Regions from separate parts of the Vogesella facilis genome, predicted to be linked through region 2. Evidence: riboswitches for the same ligand, from Rfam matches in the RefSeq annotation. Region 2 holds a riboswitch; the other holds the start of a gene.
The links. A riboswitch is a leader RNA that binds a small molecule or an ion and turns the genes downstream of it on or off. The one in region 2 is predicted to bind thiamine pyrophosphate.

Region 1 (7,680 bases), on a different contig from region 2:
CCGGCGTGGATGGTGAAGTAGTCCACGCCCTGCTCGGCCTGTTCGATCAGGGTGTCCTTGAAGATCTCCCAGGTCAGGTCTTCGGCCTTGCCGTTGACCTTCTCCAGCGCTTGATAGATGGGCACGGTGCCGATCGGTACCGGGCTGTTACGCAGGATCCACTCGCGGGTTTCGTGGATGTTCTTGCCGGTAGACAGGTCCATGATGGTGTCGGCGCCCCAGCGGATGCCCCAGGTCATCTTGTCCACTTCTTCGCTGATCGACGAGGTTACCGCGCTGTTGCCGATGTTGCCGTTGATTTTCACCAGGAAGTTGCGACCGATGATCATCGGCTCGGATTCCGGGTGGTTGATGTTGTTGGGGATGATGGCGCGGCCGGCGGCGATTTCCTGGCGCACGAATTCGGCGGTGATCTCTTCCGGCAGGTTGGCGCCGAAGCTGTGGCCGGCGTGCTGGCGCGTCATCAGCTCCAGCAGGCGGCTGTTGCCGGTGGCGTGCAGCGATTCGATATACGCCTTGCGGTTGAGGTTTTCGCGGATGGCGACGAATTCCATTTCCGGGGTGATGATGCCGCGGCGCGCGTAGTGCATCTGGGTAACGTTGGCACCGGCCTTGGCGCGGCGCGGCTTGCGCTGCAGGTCGAAGCGCAGGTCGGCCAGTTTCGGGTCCGCTTCGCGGGCGCGACCGTAGTCGCTGCTCAGGCCGGCCAGCAGCTCGGTGTCGTCACGCTCGGCGATCCACGCGGCGCGCAGCGGGGCAAGGCCGGAGCGGATGTCGATCTGTGCCTGCGGGTCGCTGTACGGGCCGCTGCAGTCGTAGACGTAGATCGGCGGGTTCTGCTCGCCGCCGAACTGGGTGGGGGTGTCGGCCTGGCTGATCTCGCGCATCGGCACGCGGATGTCCGGGCGGCTGCCCTCGACATAGATTTTGCGGGAATTGGGTAGCGGCTGGATGGCGGCGGAATCCACCACCATGGCTTGATTCGGTTTGCTTGGCGCGTTCATCGGGGGGCGTCTCCAGTGTGCGATGAAGCGGCGCAAGGAGCGGTCCGGATGCCCGGCTGCGGTTGGCCGCATGGCGGCGGCGGGAACGCGCGGCGCGATGCGGTGTCTGGCAGATTACGCTTCCCTACGCCGGTATTATCCGGGTCAGGTTCGAAGGGTGACTCTCACCCGCCAACCTGCCAGTGTCGTCCGCGCACAACGCTGTGGCATCCTTCACGGCAGGGGCAGGACCCCTAGCGATGCTGTGAAGGTAAGTTAATTGTGGGATAATCGCAAGTTAGGTTGCGCCCAGCTGCGCTGCCGGCCGGCTGTGAAAACCGCATGCAGTCAAGGTTGCGTGCCGTTTTCAGAGTCGTCCTTTTATTCAGTCTTGAATCCCCCGGAGTTTCCGATGAATTTCGAACAAGCCCGTTTCAACATGGTTGAGCAGCAGATCCGTCCGTGGGATGTGCTCGACACCTCCATTCTCGATTTGCTGTTCCACGTGAAACGCGAAGATTTCGTGCCGGAAGACAAGCGCACCCTGGCCTTCACCGACGTGCAGCTGCCGCTGGAAAACGGCTGCACCATGCTGGAGCCGAAGGTGGAAGCCCGTCTGCTGCAGGACCTGCAGGTGAAAGCCAGCGACAAGGTGCTGGAAGTGGGTACCGGCAGTGGCTACCTGACCGCGCTGCTGGCCGCCGTGAGCCAGCACGTGTACAGCGTGGACCTGGACGCCGAGCAATCGCAGCGCGCCGCGGCCAACCTCAAGACCGCCGGCATCCGCAACGTGACCCTGAGCGTGGGCAACGGCATCGACGGCCTGGCCTCGCAGGCGCCGTTCGACGTGATCTGCCTCGGCGGCTCGGTGCCGGTGGTGCCGGACGCGCTGAAGGCGCAGCTGGCCATCGGCGGCCGCCTGGCGGTGATCGTGGGCGATGCCCCGGTGATGATCGCCAAGATCATCACCCGCGTGTCGGAAACCGCCTACCAGGAAAGCGTGAGCTTCGACACCAATATTGCCCGCCTGCAGCAGCTGGACGCCATCGAGCCGTCCCGCTTCAGCTTCTGAACATGGTCGGCGAAATCACTGCCCGCGATCTGGCGGCCTGGCTGGCGGACGACAGTCGTGCCAAGCCGCTGCTGCTGGATGTGCGCGAGGACTGGGAATACGCGCTGTGCCACATCGTCGGCTCGCAGCAGATGGTGATGAACCTGGTGCCGCTGCGGCACAACGAGCTGCCGGATGACGTGCCTATCGTCACCATCTGCCATCACGGCGTGCGCAGCTTCCAGGTGGGCCTCTACCTGCAGAACGCCGGCTTCGAGCAGGTGCTGAGCCTGCGTGGCGGCGTGGATGCCTGGGCCAATGAGGTAGACCCGGCGATGGCACGTTATTAAGCCATCCTGCCAAGTCGAAAGCCGTTCCTGCCGGAGCGGCTTTTTTTGTTGTTGCCACTGTGTGGCAGAAATCGAGTGAGCATGAGTTACCTATCCCCCGCTATCGCATCCCTGCCCGCCGCCTGGCGCGATGTGCTGGCCGCGCCGGCATTGGCCGCACAGCTGCAGGCCATCGACGCCCGCCTGGCCGCCCGCGCCGCCGAAGGCGTGGCGATCTACCCGCCGCGCGAGTTGATCTTCAACGCGCTGCGCCAGGTGGCGCCGCAGGAGGTGCGGGTGGTGATTCTCGGCCAGGACCCGTACCACGGCGCCGGCGAGGCCATGGGGCTGAGTTTCTCGGTGCCGGCCGGGGTGAAGATTCCGCCCAGCCTGCGCAATATGTACAAGGAACTGGCCAGCGATCTGGGGCTGGCGCCGGCCGTCAGCGGCGACCTGTCGCACTGGGCGCGCCAGGGCGTGCTACTGCTCAACACCTCGCTGACGGTGGAGGCCGACGCTGCCGGCAGCCACGGCAAGCTCGGCTGGCAGCTGATTACCGACGCGCTGATCGACGCGGTGAATGCGAAAAACCCCGGCTGCGTGTTCCTGCTGTGGGGTAACTGGGCACAGGGCAAGGCCGAGCGTATCGATGCCGGCCGCCACGCGGTGCTGAAGGCGGCGCACCCGTCACCGCTGTCCGCCAGCCGTGGCTTCTTCGGCTGCCGCCACTTCTCGCAGGCCAATCAATGGTTGGCCGCCCGCGGTCGCGGCGAGATCGCCTGGGGTATCGCCGCAGCGCAGGGTAGCCTGCTGTAGCGCAGCTCGAAAAACCCTCGCTTTCGTTGCGCTACTGCGTTACGCACGCTTGTCCCTCCTGGCATCGCCGCTATATGCGGCGCCGGGATTTTTCACTCGCGCCTAGCTCCGGTGCGGCTTAATCCCGATTGGAACGCGAGATTTTTCACGGTGCGCTGTAGTCGTTTCACTACGCTGCGGCAGCGAGGTATGGTGGTGCTATGCCGGCTCAGCTCGGTTTCCCCCACCCTTAAGTGCCATGGTCTGCCGATGACTTTCTCCTTTACCGCCTGGCTGGTCAGCGCCGTGGCCATCCTGCTCACCGGGGTCGCCAAGGGCGGCTTTGGCGGCGTGTTCGGCGGCATCGCCGTGCCGCTGATGTCGTTGGTGATGCCGCCGGAGGCTGCCGCCGCGCTCACCCTGCCACTGCTGTGCCTGATGGACCTGTCCAGCGTGAAACTGTACTGGCGGCGCTGGGATGGCCGTGAATTGAAACTGATGCTGTCCGGCGCACTGCTGGGCATCGGCCTCGGTGCACTGGCCTTCGGCCTGCTGCCGGCCTGGTCGGTGAAGCTGGCGATCGGCCTGTTGGCGCTGCTGTTCGCCGCACAGCGGCTGTGGCTGCGCTTCTTCCCGGCCACGCCGCGGCCGCTGGGGCCGTTGGCCGGGCGCCTCGCCGGGCTGTTTGGCGGCCTCACCAGCACGCTGGCGCACGCCGGCGGCCCGCCGGTGCTGGTGTACCTGTTCAGCCGGCCGCTGCCCAAGGAACGCTTCGTTGCCACGCTGGCGGTGTTCTTCACCGTGGTGAACCTGCTGAAGCTGCTGCCCTATCTGGCGCTGCAGCTGTTTACGCCGACGGTGCTGTGGCAGTGCCTGCTGCTGGCACCGCTGGTGCCGCTGGGCGTGTGGCTGGGCGTGCACCTGCAGCGCCGCCTGCCGGAGCAGGCGTTCTTCAGCAGCGCGGTGGCGCTGCTGGCACTGTCCGGCGCGCAGCTGGTGTATTCGGCGCTGGCTTGAGTTAACCCCCCGAACGGCATCGTGCCGCTGGCGCATGGTGTAAAGTGCTGCCCAAGGCGGGCGACACCGCCATTGTCTACAGGGGGAAACGTGGCCATCACGCTGAAGAACGTGCGCTATTTCGTGGCGGTAGCCGAGGCGGAGTCGATCTCCGGCGCGGTGCAGGATCTCAACGTGTCGCAGTCGGTGGTCACCGAGGCGATCCGTGCGCTGGAGGCCGACCTTGGCGCCACGCTGTTCCAGCGCCACGCGCGCGGCATGATCCTCACCCACGCCGGCTACCAGTTCCTGCGCCATGCACACCAGATCCTGGCCTCGGTGCGCAATGCGCGCGAGGCGATGCGCGCGCGGCCGGACAGCGTGACCGGCCAGCTGAATATCGGCGTCACCAGCCTGGTGTGCGGCTACTTCCTGCCTTATCTGCTGGACCGCTTCCGCAACACCTTTCCGCTGGTGAACATCCGCGTGGTGGAAGACCAGCGCGAGTACATCGAGCACTTGCTGGTGAACGGCGAGCTGGATGTGGGAGTGCTGATCGTCTCCAACCTGGAAAACCGCCAGGCGCTGGAGGCGGAAACGCTGCTGGAATCCGCCTACCGGCTGTGGCTGCCGGTGAACCACCCCTTGCTGGAGCTGGGCACGGTGGCGGTGGCGGAGATGGCGCAGCAGCCGCTGGTCACCCTGAAGCTGGACGAGCTGGAGGACGTGGCCACCGCCTTGTGGCGCAGCCAGGGCCTGCGGCCAACGATGGCGGTGCGCACCAGCTCGGTGGAGGGCCTGCGCAGCCTGGTGGCCACCGGCGCCGGCCTGGCGGTGATGCCGGACCTGCTGTACCGGCCATGGTCGCTGGATGGCGACCGGCTGGAAGTGCGCCAGCTGCTGGAGAAGACACCGTCGCTGCAGGTGGGGCTGGCCTGGCGCCGTGGCGCCAAAGTGGCGGAAACGGCACAGAACTTCCTCACCGTGGCGCGCGAATATACCCGCAGCCACGCCTGAACGCGGCATCGTTGTTTCTGTTTTCCCTATATCTCTCGATTGATTATCGAAATTACCGATTGCTGGCCGCGCCACCGCGCCGCTGGGCGCCGTGCCACGCAAGAATTGGCGCTGCGCTGCACAAAAGCAGCGGAAAATGCCAATGCTGGCGACGAGCATCCGGTTTTCCCGATAGGTCGTATTGGGCAAGTTGCCTTGGTAGTGCCAAAACCCGGTTCCTAGAATGCAGCACACCATTCGAGACGCAATCAATGCGCCGATCTGCAAAGGAGAACTGTGATGAAGCATCGCCTGCATGCCCTGGCCTGCGCCGCCGTTTGTAGCAGCATGGTCGCCGCCCCGCTGATGGCCGCGCCGCCGACCGCGCTGGGTAAGCCGGAAGGCAAACTCAACATCATCGCGTGGCCGGGTTATATCGAGCGCGGCGAAACCGACAAGAACTACGACTGGGTGACCCAGTTCGAGAAGAGCAGCGGCTGCCAGGTGAGCGTGAAGACCGCCGCCACCTCGGACGAGATGGTGTCGCTGATGAACTCGCCCAACTACGACCTGGTCACCGCCTCCGGCGACGCCTCGCTGCGGCTGATCTATGGCAAGAAGGTGCAGGAGATCAACCCGGCGCTGATTCCCAGCTGGAACACGCTGGACCCGCGGGTGAAAAACGGCAGCTGGTACACCGTGGGCGGCAAGGTGTACGGCACGCCGTACCAGTGGGGCGCCAACTTCCTGATGTACAACACCAAGGTGTTCCCGACCGCGCCCAGCAGCTGGTCGGCGGTGTTCGAGCCGGGCAAGCTGCCCAACGGCCAGCCCAACAAGGGCAAGGTGCAGGCCTACGACGGCGCCATCTACATGGCCGATGCCGCGCTGTACCTGATGAGCAAGAACCCCAAGCTGGGCATCAAGGACCCGTACGAGCTGAACGAGGCGCAGTACGCCGAGGTGCTGAAGCTGCTGCGCCAGCAGAAGCAGCTCACCCACCGCTACTGGCATGACGTCACCGTGCAGATGAACGACTTCAAGAAAGAAGGCGTCGCCGCCTCCAGCGCCTGGGGCTACACCATCAACAGCCTGCAGGCGGAGAACTTCCCGGTGGCCGGGGTGATTCCGAAGGAAGGCGCCACCGGCTGGGCCGACACCACCATGCTGCATGCGCAGGCACAGCACCCGGTGTGCGCCTACAAGTGGATGGAATGGTCGCTGAACAAGAACCTGCAGTCCGGCCTGGCCGAGTGGTTCGGTTCCAATCCGGTAGTGGCCGAGGCCTGCAAGACCAAGGCGCCGGGCGGCAGCGACTTCTGCCAGAGCAACGGCTTCGACCGCTTCGCGCAGATCCGCTTCTGGAAGACGCCGATCGCCAGCTGCAAGAGCCAGGGCCGCTGCGTACCGTACAGCCGCTGGACCGCCGACTACATCGCCATCATGGGTGGCCGTTAAGCCGGGCCGCCGCAAGGTTGGCCGCAGCGGCTGGACGGGCGGATGCCCGCCCGTCTGCCGCGCCGTGCTGGCCTGACGTTTCAACCGGGCGCCGTCATGTCCTGCCGGGCGTGACGCTTGCCCACCCCGCAGTATGGCCAGCTATTTGGCCAGGCCGCCTGGCGCGCTGTTGCCGCGCATCGGAGTACACCATGTCCATCGCCGTGCAGTTCCACAATGTCAGCCGCCACTACGACAGTGTGCGCGCCGTTGACGCCATCAGCCTCGACATTGCCGAGGGCGAATTCTTCTCCATGCTGGGGCCGTCCGGCTCCGGCAAGACCACCAGCCTGCGGCTGATCGCCGGCTTCGAGCAGCCCAGCCACGGCGCCATCCGCATCTTCGGCCAGGAGGCCGCCGGACTGCCGCCCAATCTGCGCGCGGTGAATACCGTGTTCCAGGACTACGCGCTGTTCCCGCACATGAACGTGCTGGACAACGTCGCCTACGGCCTGATGCTCAAGGGCGTAGGCAAGGACGAGCGCTACCGCCGCGCCGAGGAAATGCTGGAGATGGTCAAGCTTGGCCAGTACGGCACCCGCCGCCCGGCGGCGCTGTCCGGCGGCCAGCGCCAGCGGGTGGCACTGGCGCGGGCGCTGATCCTGCAGCCGCGGGTGCTGCTGCTGGACGAGCCGCTGGGCGCGCTGGATCTCAAGCTGCGCGAGGCGATGCAGACCGAGCTGAAGGCGCTGCAGCGCCGCCTCGGCATCACCTTCATCTACGTCACCCACGATCAGGGCGAGGCGATGTCGATGTCCGACCGGGTGGCGGTGTTCAACAAGGGCCGCATTGAGCAGGTGGCGGCGCCGCAGCAGCTGTACAACCAGCCGGCTACCGCCTTCGTCGCCGATTTCGTCGGTGCGGCCAACGTGTTCGACGGCGAACTGGCCGCCACCCTGGCCGGCCAGCGCCAGCCCTTCGCCGTGCGGCCGGAGCGCATCCGCCCGGCCGGCCAGCTGGCCGACGGCGACGTGGTGCGGGTGGCCGGCAAGCTGCTGGACATCCAGTACCTGGGCGCGGTCAGCCGCTACGA
Region 2 (7,680 bases):
CAGGCGGACCGCATCGTGGTGCTGGATGCCGGCCGCATCGTGGCCGAAGGTCGCCACGACGAGCTGCTGGCCAGCTCGCCGCTGTATGCTAGGTTGGCCGCATTGCAGTTCGGCGCCGCCAGCGAGCATGCGGCCAACCTTGTTGCCGGCGCGGCGGGCGGCGATAATCCCGCCTCCAGTGAACAGGAGCAAGACACAGCATGCAGATCAGCGAAGCCAGAGTAGAACGACTGGTCATCCACCGCGTGGGCAACCCCAGCCGCGGCGAACCCTTGCAGCTGTCCGGCAAGGCCATCGGCGTGGACGAGGCGGTGTCGGCGCTGATTCTGGAGGGCTACCTGAAGGGCATCGTGTCGGACAAGAAGAAGTTCCAGTTCGTGCACGAGACCGACCTCAACCTCAACGAGCTGTACCACTACAGCCGCCGCTTCTTCCGTGGCGAGGTGGATCTGCTGGAGGTGTCGGCGCAGATCGCCAAGCACCTGTACGCGCGCTCGCAGCACCCCAATATCGCCGCCGGCGACCTGCTGATCATCCTGTTCTCCGGCCTCGGCGAAGCCGAGGCGCCGCAGCGCGCGCTGGGCATCTTCAAGGCCGAGATCCAGGAAGACTTCCTCACCATTATCGAAAGCGGCGAGGTGTTCGACATTAGCCACGCTTCCGGCATCAACCCGCGGCTGATCGACAAGGGCGCGCTGGTGCTGGAGGGCGGCCCGGCGTTGTACGCGGTGGACCGTCTGGGCCACGAGGCCAAGTTCTGGGTGGATGACTTCCTGCGTGCGCTGCGCGTGCCGGACAGCAGCTCCACCAGCAAGCTGGTGGCCGAGGTGATCGAGCAGGTGGCGGAGGAAATCGCCGACCCGGCGGCGCAGCTGCGCTTCCGCGACGAGGTGCTGAGCCACTGTAAGAGCGAGCCGGAGGTGTCGCCGCGCGATATGGCCGACATGGCCGAGCGCTACGTGCCGGCGGGCGAGGTGAACCGGCTGTTCGATAACGCCGCGGAAAGCTACGGTTTCTCGCTGCAGAGCGAGGCGCCGCTGCCGGCGCAGGGCGTGGCCAAGCGGCTGGAGAAGTTCTGGAGCAAGGTGGGGGTGGGGCATGGCGTCAGCCTGCTGCTGCCGTCCGACCTCAGCCTGCAGAACGTGCAGAGCGTGAAGGGGGACAACGGCGAGCTGACGCTGACCCTGCACCTGCTGCAGCGCGACGAATAAGCCTGTCGCTGCAGAATGCCCAAGGCCGCTGTCGCGAGACAGCGGCCTTGTTCGTTGCGGCCAACCTTGGCGGCGGTCGCGTCATTCCAGCGCGGCATGCTCGCTCGCGGCGCTGGCCGGGCGCTGGCCGGGCTTCACCAGCAACAGCAGCGGGATGATCAGCGCGGTAACGGCAAACATCAGCCAGAAGTCATCGATATACGCCACCATCGCCGCCTGACGCTGCACTTCGGCCACCAGGCTGGCCAGACCGGGCAGTTGCTGGAGCGGGTAGGCCGCCGCGGTGGGGGCGTCGAGCCAGGCCGGGCTGGCGTTGCTGACGCTGGCGGCCAGCTCGCCCTGCACGATGCGGGTATTGCGCACCAGCAGGGTCTGCACCAGCGCGATGCCGATGCTGCTGCCGATATTGCGCACCAGGCTGTAGATGGCGGTGCCCTCGGTGCGCATGTCCGCCGCCAGGGTGGAGAAAGTGGCGGCGCTCAGCGGCACGAATACCAGCCCCAGGCCAATGCCCTGGATCAGCCCGGGCCAGATGATGTCGGCCTGGCTGAGCGCCAGGCTGTAGTGGCTCATCTGCCACAGGGAAAACGCGGTGATCGAAAAACCGGCTGCCAGCAGCAGCCGCAGGTCGATGCGGCCAACCAGTTTGCCGACCAGCATCATCGCCAGCATGGTGCCCAGGCCGCTGGGGGCGGTGACCAGCCCGGCGGTGGCGGCCGGGTAGTGCAGCAGCCCCTGCAGCAGGGTGGGGGTCAGCGCGCGGGTGGCAAACAGCACCATGCCGACCACAAAAATCAGCAGCAGGCCGGTGACATAGTTGGTGTTCTTCAGCAGCCGGTAGTCGAGGAACGATTTGCCCGGCGTGCTGGTGGCGGTATGCACCGCGAAATACAGCGCGGCAACCAGCATCAGGCCGGCTTCGATCCAGGTTTCCGGCGAGCTGAACCAGTCGTTCTGCTCGCCGCGATCCAGCAACATCTGCAGCGCGCCCATCGCCAGGCTGAGGGTGGCAAAGCCGAACACGTCGAAGCGCATGCTGCGCGCCGCTTTGCTGGGCTGGATGTAGCGCCACACGCCATAGAAGGCCAGCAGCCCCACCGGCAGGTTGATGAAGAATACCCAGCGCCAGTCGTAGCTGTCGGTCAGCCAGCCGCCCAGTGTCGGCCCCAGAATCGGGCCGACCATCACCCCCATGCCCCACACCGCCATCGCCGAGCCGTGTTTCTCGCGCGGGTTGATATCCAGCAGCACCGATTGCGACAGCGGCACCAGCGCTGCGCCGAATACCCCCTGCAAGAAGCGGGCGAGCACGATCTGCCCCAGCGAGTCCGACAGGCCACACAGCATCGACGCCACGGTGAAGCCGCCGATCGACACCATGAACACCGTTTTCAGGCTGAAACGGTCGCACAGCCAGCCGGTCAGCGGGGTGGCCACCGCCGCCGCCAGGATGAAGGAGGTCAGTACCCAGGTGATCTGGTCTTGCGACGCGGACAGGCTGCCCTGCATATGCGGCAGCGCTACGTTGGCGATGGTGCCGTCCAGCGCCTGGATGATGGTGGCCAGCATGATCGACAGCGTGATCATGCGCCGGTTGTGCGGCAGCTGCGGCGTCATCCGGCCTGCTCCGCGCGCTGCTGCAACAGTTCGAGCAGGGTGGTGACTTGTGCCAGCAAGGCCGGATCGATGTCGGCGAGCAGATCCAGGCGCAGGGCGTCCGCCTCGGTGCGCACCCGCAGATAGAGCTGCTCGCCTTGCGCGGTCAGCGCCAGCAGCTTGATGCGCCGGTCGTTGGGCGAAGGCTGCCGCAGCAGCAGCCCGGCCTTGACCAGGCGATCCACCATGGCCACCACGGTGGGGTTTTCCACCCCCAGCCGGCTGGCCAGCTCGGACTGCGACAGTGGTTCGCTGGCCTTGGCAATGGTGGCGATGGCCATCCAGCCGGCCTGGCCGATGCCGAGGTCTTTCAGCCGGCGGTCCACTGCCAGCCGCCAGCTGCGGGCGGTGTTATGCAGTGCGCGGGCAAAGCGTTCTTCAGTAGTCATGTCAAAGTAACAATGGTTAATATTAGCTAGCTAATTAATTTTGCGGCCAATTGCGGCATCTGGCAACTGCCTGTGTCCACGACGTAAGGAGTGCGGCTGGTGCTAGCGGCGAGCAACAGCGCTTTTTTGTAAAAACCGCCAATTGCGATAAACAATTAAAAAAAGCTTGCCAACGCCCAAGGTATTGCCTATTATCCGTCGCCTAACGCCGGTGTAGCTCAGTTGGTAGAGCACCTGACTTGTAATCAGGGGGTCGCGAGTTCGATTCCTGCCGCCGGCACCAGATACCAAACAGGGCCTTGTCTTCGACAAGGCCCTGTTTGCATTTGCGCGGCGTGGGCCGGCGGCGCGGCAGGCACAAAAAAAACAGGGCAAACCGCGCGGTTTGCCCTGTTGTACGTTGGCCGCAGACGAGGTGGCTCAGGCCAGGTCGAAACGGTCCAGATTCATCACCTTGTGCCAGGCAGCGACAAAGTCGGTGACGAACTTCTGTTGTGCATCGCTGCTGGCATACACCTCCGCCAGCGCCCGCAGCTGCGAGTTGGAGCCGAACAACAGGTCCACCACCGTCGCCGTCCATTTCAGCTCGCCGCTGGCGCGGTCGCGCCCCTCCAGCACGCCGGTGGTGGCCGATTTCTGCCACTTGGTACCCATGTCCAGCAGGTTGACGAAGAAGTCGTTGCTCAGGGTTTCCGGGTGCTGGGTCAGCACGCCGTGCCGGCTGTGGTCGCTGTTGGCATTCAGTGCGCGCAGGCCGCCGATCAGCACGGTCATTTCCGGTGCGCTCAGCGTCAGCAGCTGCGCCTTGTCGATCAGCAGTTCGCCGACCACGCTTTCCAGCCCCGGCGCCGCGTAGTTGCGGAAGCCGTCCGCCTGCGGTTCCAGCACCTGGAACGACTCCACGTCGGTGTGCTCGGCACTGGCATCCATGCGGCCGGGGGCGAAGGGCACGTGCACGCTGTGGCCGGCCTTGCTGGCGGCGGCCTCAATGGCGGCGCCACCGGCCAGCACGATCAGGTCGGCCAACGAGATTTTCTTGCCACCGGCGGCGCTGGCGTTGAAATCCTGCTGGATGGCGGCCAACGTTTGCAGTACCTGCGCCAGCTCGGCCGGCTGGTTGACCGCCCAGTCTTTCTGCGGCGCCAGGCGAATGCGGGCGCCGTTGGCGCCGCCGCGCTTGTCGCTGCCGCGGAAGGTGGCGGCGGCGCCCCAGGCGGTGCCCACCAGTTGGGCAATGCTCAGGCCGGAAGCCAGTACTGTGATCTTCAGCGCCGCGATGTCCTGCGCGTCGACCAGCGGGTGGTCCACGGCCGGAATCGGGTCCTGCCAAATCAGCTGTTCCGCCGGCACCAGCTTGCCGAGGTAACGGGCGCGCGGGCCCATGTCGCGGTGGGTGAGCTTGAACCAGGCGCGGGCGAAGGCATCGGCAAAGGCGGCCGGATCCTGGTGGAAGCGGCGGGCGATCGGCTCGTAGATCGGGTCGAAGCGCAGCGACAGGTCGGCGGTGGTCATCATCGGCGGGTGTTTTTTGCTGGGGTCATGCGCGTCCGGGATCATGTCTGCCGGCTTCACGTCCTTGGCCACCCACTGGTGCGCGCCGGCCGGGCTCTTGGTCAGCTGCCATTCGTAGCCGAACAGGGTGTCGAAGTAGCCGTTATCCCAGGTGGTGGGGTTGGGTTTCCACGCGCCTTCGATGCCGCTGGTGGTGGTGTCGCCGCCCTTGCCGCTGCCGAACTTGTTGATCCAGCCGAGGCCCATTTCCGCGATCGGCGCGCCTTCCGGTTCCGGGCCGACCAGGGTCGGATCGCCGGCGCCGTGCGCCTTGCCGAAGGTGTGGCCGCCGGCCACCAGTGCCACGGTTTCCTCATCGTTCATCGCCATGCGGGCAAAGGTTTCGCGCACGTCGCGGCCGGAGGCCAGCGGGTCCGGGTTGCCGTCCGGGCCCTCCGGGTTCACGTAGATCAGCCCCATCTGCACCGCGGCCAGCGGGTTGTCCAGCTGGCGGTCGCCGGAGTAGCGGCTGTTCGGCTGGTCGCTGGTGGCGAGCCAGGTTTTTTCCATGCCCCAGTAGATGTCTTCTTCCGGCGCCCAGATGTCGGGGCGGCCGCCGCCGAAGCCGAAGGTCTTGAAGCCCATCGATTCCAGCGCCACGTTGCCGGCCAGGATGAACAGGTCGGCCCACGACAGTTTACGGCCGTATTTCTGCTTGATCGGCCACAGCAGGCGGCGCGCCTTGTCCAGGTTGCCATTGTCCGGCCAGCTGTTCAGCGGGGCGAAGCGCTGGTTGCCGGTGCCGGCGCCGCCGCGGCCGTCGGCGATGCGGTAGGTGCCGGCGGCGTGCCAGGCCATGCGTATCATCAGGCCGCCGTAGTGGCCCCAGTCGGCCGGCCACCAGTCTTGCGAATCGGTCATCAGTGCGTGCAGATCCTGCACCACGGCGTCCAGGTCCAGGGTCTTGAATTCGGCGGCGTAATCGAACGCCGCGCCCATCGGGTCGGACTCGGCGCCGTGCTGGTGCAGGATGCCGAGCTTGAGTTGATTGGGCCACCAGTCGGCATTGGACTGGCTGCCGGCCACGCTCTGCGGGGCGGCGCTGCCGGCAAACGGGCATTTGGCTTCTGTGGACATGGTTATCTCCTGGCTTGTTGGCGCCTGGCAGGCCCGCTGCGGGCTGCCGGCGTGGTATGGGGTAGGGTGGTGTGCCGTGCGGGCAGGGCGAGTGGCGCTATTGCAGCCACACCAGATTGGCCCAGATGTCATCGAGCATGACGCGGCTAGGCAGAAAGCGTTTCATGGCGAGTCCTCGCTGGGTGATGACTGCAGTATGGTATTGGCTTATAGATTTGTTAAATTGATTGTTATTAATTGATTGTTTGCGTTTGGCTATGGCTGCTTCATGTGATAGCCCATGACGGCGGCAAAGGCAAAACCGGCTGCCGCGGCGCGTGCGGCCAACTTTGAGCATCGCGGCGCAAACGCTATACTCGCGGCTCGATCACCGGGGGTGCCTGCCAGGCGGCGGGCTGAGACATACCCCAGAACCTGATCTGGGTCATACCAGCGGAGGGAGCGTGATGCGCGGCCCGGCCGCGTCCCGCTTCTTCTTTTGGGTGCCGTTGCCAAAAGAGGATGTCTGCCATGTTCAAGAAAACCGTACTGCTGCTGGCGTTGGCCGGCGCTTCCCTCTCCACCCTGGCCGGCGAGCTGCGCGTGCTGACGCACAGCTCCTTCAGCCTGCCCAAGGACAAGCTGGCCGAGTTCGAGAAACAGGCCGGCGTCAAGCTGTCCATCATCAAGGCCGGCGATGCCGGCGAGATGCTCAACAAGCTGATCCTCACCCGCGCCAACCCGATCGCCGACGTGGTGTACGGCATCGACAACACCCTGATCGGCAAGGCCAACGCCGCCGGCGTGCTGGAGCCGACCAGCAGCAAGGTTGGCCGCAGCGTGGCCGGCATCAGCCTGCCGGGTGCGGTGGCGGTGGACTACGGCTACGTGAACCTCAACATCGACAAGGCCTGGTTCGCCAAGCAGAAGCTGGCGCTGCCGGCCAGCCTGGACGATCTGGCCAAGCCGGCCTACAAGGACCTGCTGGTGGTGGAAAACCCGGCCACTTCCAGCCCGGGGCTGGCCTTCCTGCTGGCCACCATCGCCGGCAAGGGCGAGGCGGGCGCCTTCCAGTGGTGGGCCAAGCTGCGTGACAACGGCGTGAAAGTGGCCAAGGGCTGGAGCGAAGCCTATTACACCGATTTCAGCCGCAACGGCGGCGCGCGTCCCATCGTGGTGAGCTATGCCACCAGCCCGGCGGCCGAGGTGTTCTACAGCAAGGAAAAACTCAGCGAAGCGCCGACCGCCAACCTGCTGCTGGCGGGTGGCGTGTTCCAGCAGATCGAAGGCGTGGCCAAGGTAAAAGGCGGCAAGGAGCCGCAGGCGGCGCAGGCGTTTGTCGATTTCCTGCGTGGCAACGCGGCGCAGCAGGCGCTGCCGACCGAGATGTGGATGTACCCGGCGGTGGCCGGCGTCAGCCTGGACCCGGTGTTCAAGCATGCGCAGCAGCCGCAGGCCGCCAGCAATCCCAAGCTGGCCGCCATGCAGCACAAGACCGCCGGCTGGGTCAGCCGTTGGACCCGCGTGGTACTGAAATCCGGTAACTGAGCCCGACGCCATGTCTGCGGCCAACCTTGCGCCCGCGCGTAGTGCCTGCGCCGACATCCACAGCCCGCGGCTGATCCTGCGGCATCTGGATGCCGACACCCTGCGCCTGGGCAGCAACGGCCGCCACGCCGAGGCCGGCGCCCGGCTGGGCGCCGCGTTGCCGGCCGACTGGCTGGGCGAGCAGGCGCTGATGGCGCTGCGGCTGGCGGACATGCTGGCCGACAGCGGCTACGCGCCGTGGTCGCTGCGCGCCATGTTGTGCCGCCACA

Region 1: another riboswitch for thiamine pyrophosphate. It lies ahead of thiC (phosphomethylpyrimidine synthase ThiC); the one in region 2 lies ahead of ACFOLG_RS12110 (thiamine ABC transporter substrate-binding protein).

The regions. Positions count from the first base shown of each region.
Region 1 is NZ_JBHRXN010000010.1:81,570-89,249, forward strand. It holds gene thiC (phosphomethylpyrimidine synthase ThiC) at 1-1,004, opposite strand, end outside; TPP riboswitch at 1,109-1,249, opposite strand; gene ACFOLG_RS04500 (protein-L-isoaspartate O-methyltransferase family protein) at 1,396-2,055, shown strand; gene ACFOLG_RS04505 (rhodanese-like domain-containing protein) at 2,058-2,384, shown strand; gene ung (uracil-DNA glycosylase) at 2,466-3,179, shown strand; gene ACFOLG_RS04515 (sulfite exporter TauE/SafE family protein) at 3,429-4,175, shown strand; gene ACFOLG_RS04520 (LysR family transcriptional regulator) at 4,266-5,171, shown strand; gene ACFOLG_RS04525 (ABC transporter substrate-binding protein) at 5,451-6,608, shown strand; gene ACFOLG_RS04530 (ABC transporter ATP-binding protein) at 6,800-7,680, shown strand, end outside.
Region 2 is NZ_JBHRXN010000031.1:182,339-190,018, forward strand. It holds gene ACFOLG_RS12080 (ABC transporter transmembrane domain-containing protein) at 1-225, shown strand, start outside; gene ACFOLG_RS12085 (nucleoid-associated protein) at 201-1,211, shown strand; gene ACFOLG_RS12090 (MDR family MFS transporter) at 1,293-2,828, opposite strand; gene ACFOLG_RS12095 (MarR family winged helix-turn-helix transcriptional regulator) at 2,825-3,256, opposite strand; tRNA gene ACFOLG_RS12100 (tRNA-Thr) at 3,464-3,539, shown strand; gene katG (catalase/peroxidase HPI) at 3,677-5,884, opposite strand; TPP riboswitch at 6,247-6,343, shown strand; gene ACFOLG_RS12110 (thiamine ABC transporter substrate-binding protein) at 6,395-7,411, shown strand; gene ACFOLG_RS12115 (GNAT family N-acetyltransferase) at 7,422-7,680, shown strand, end outside.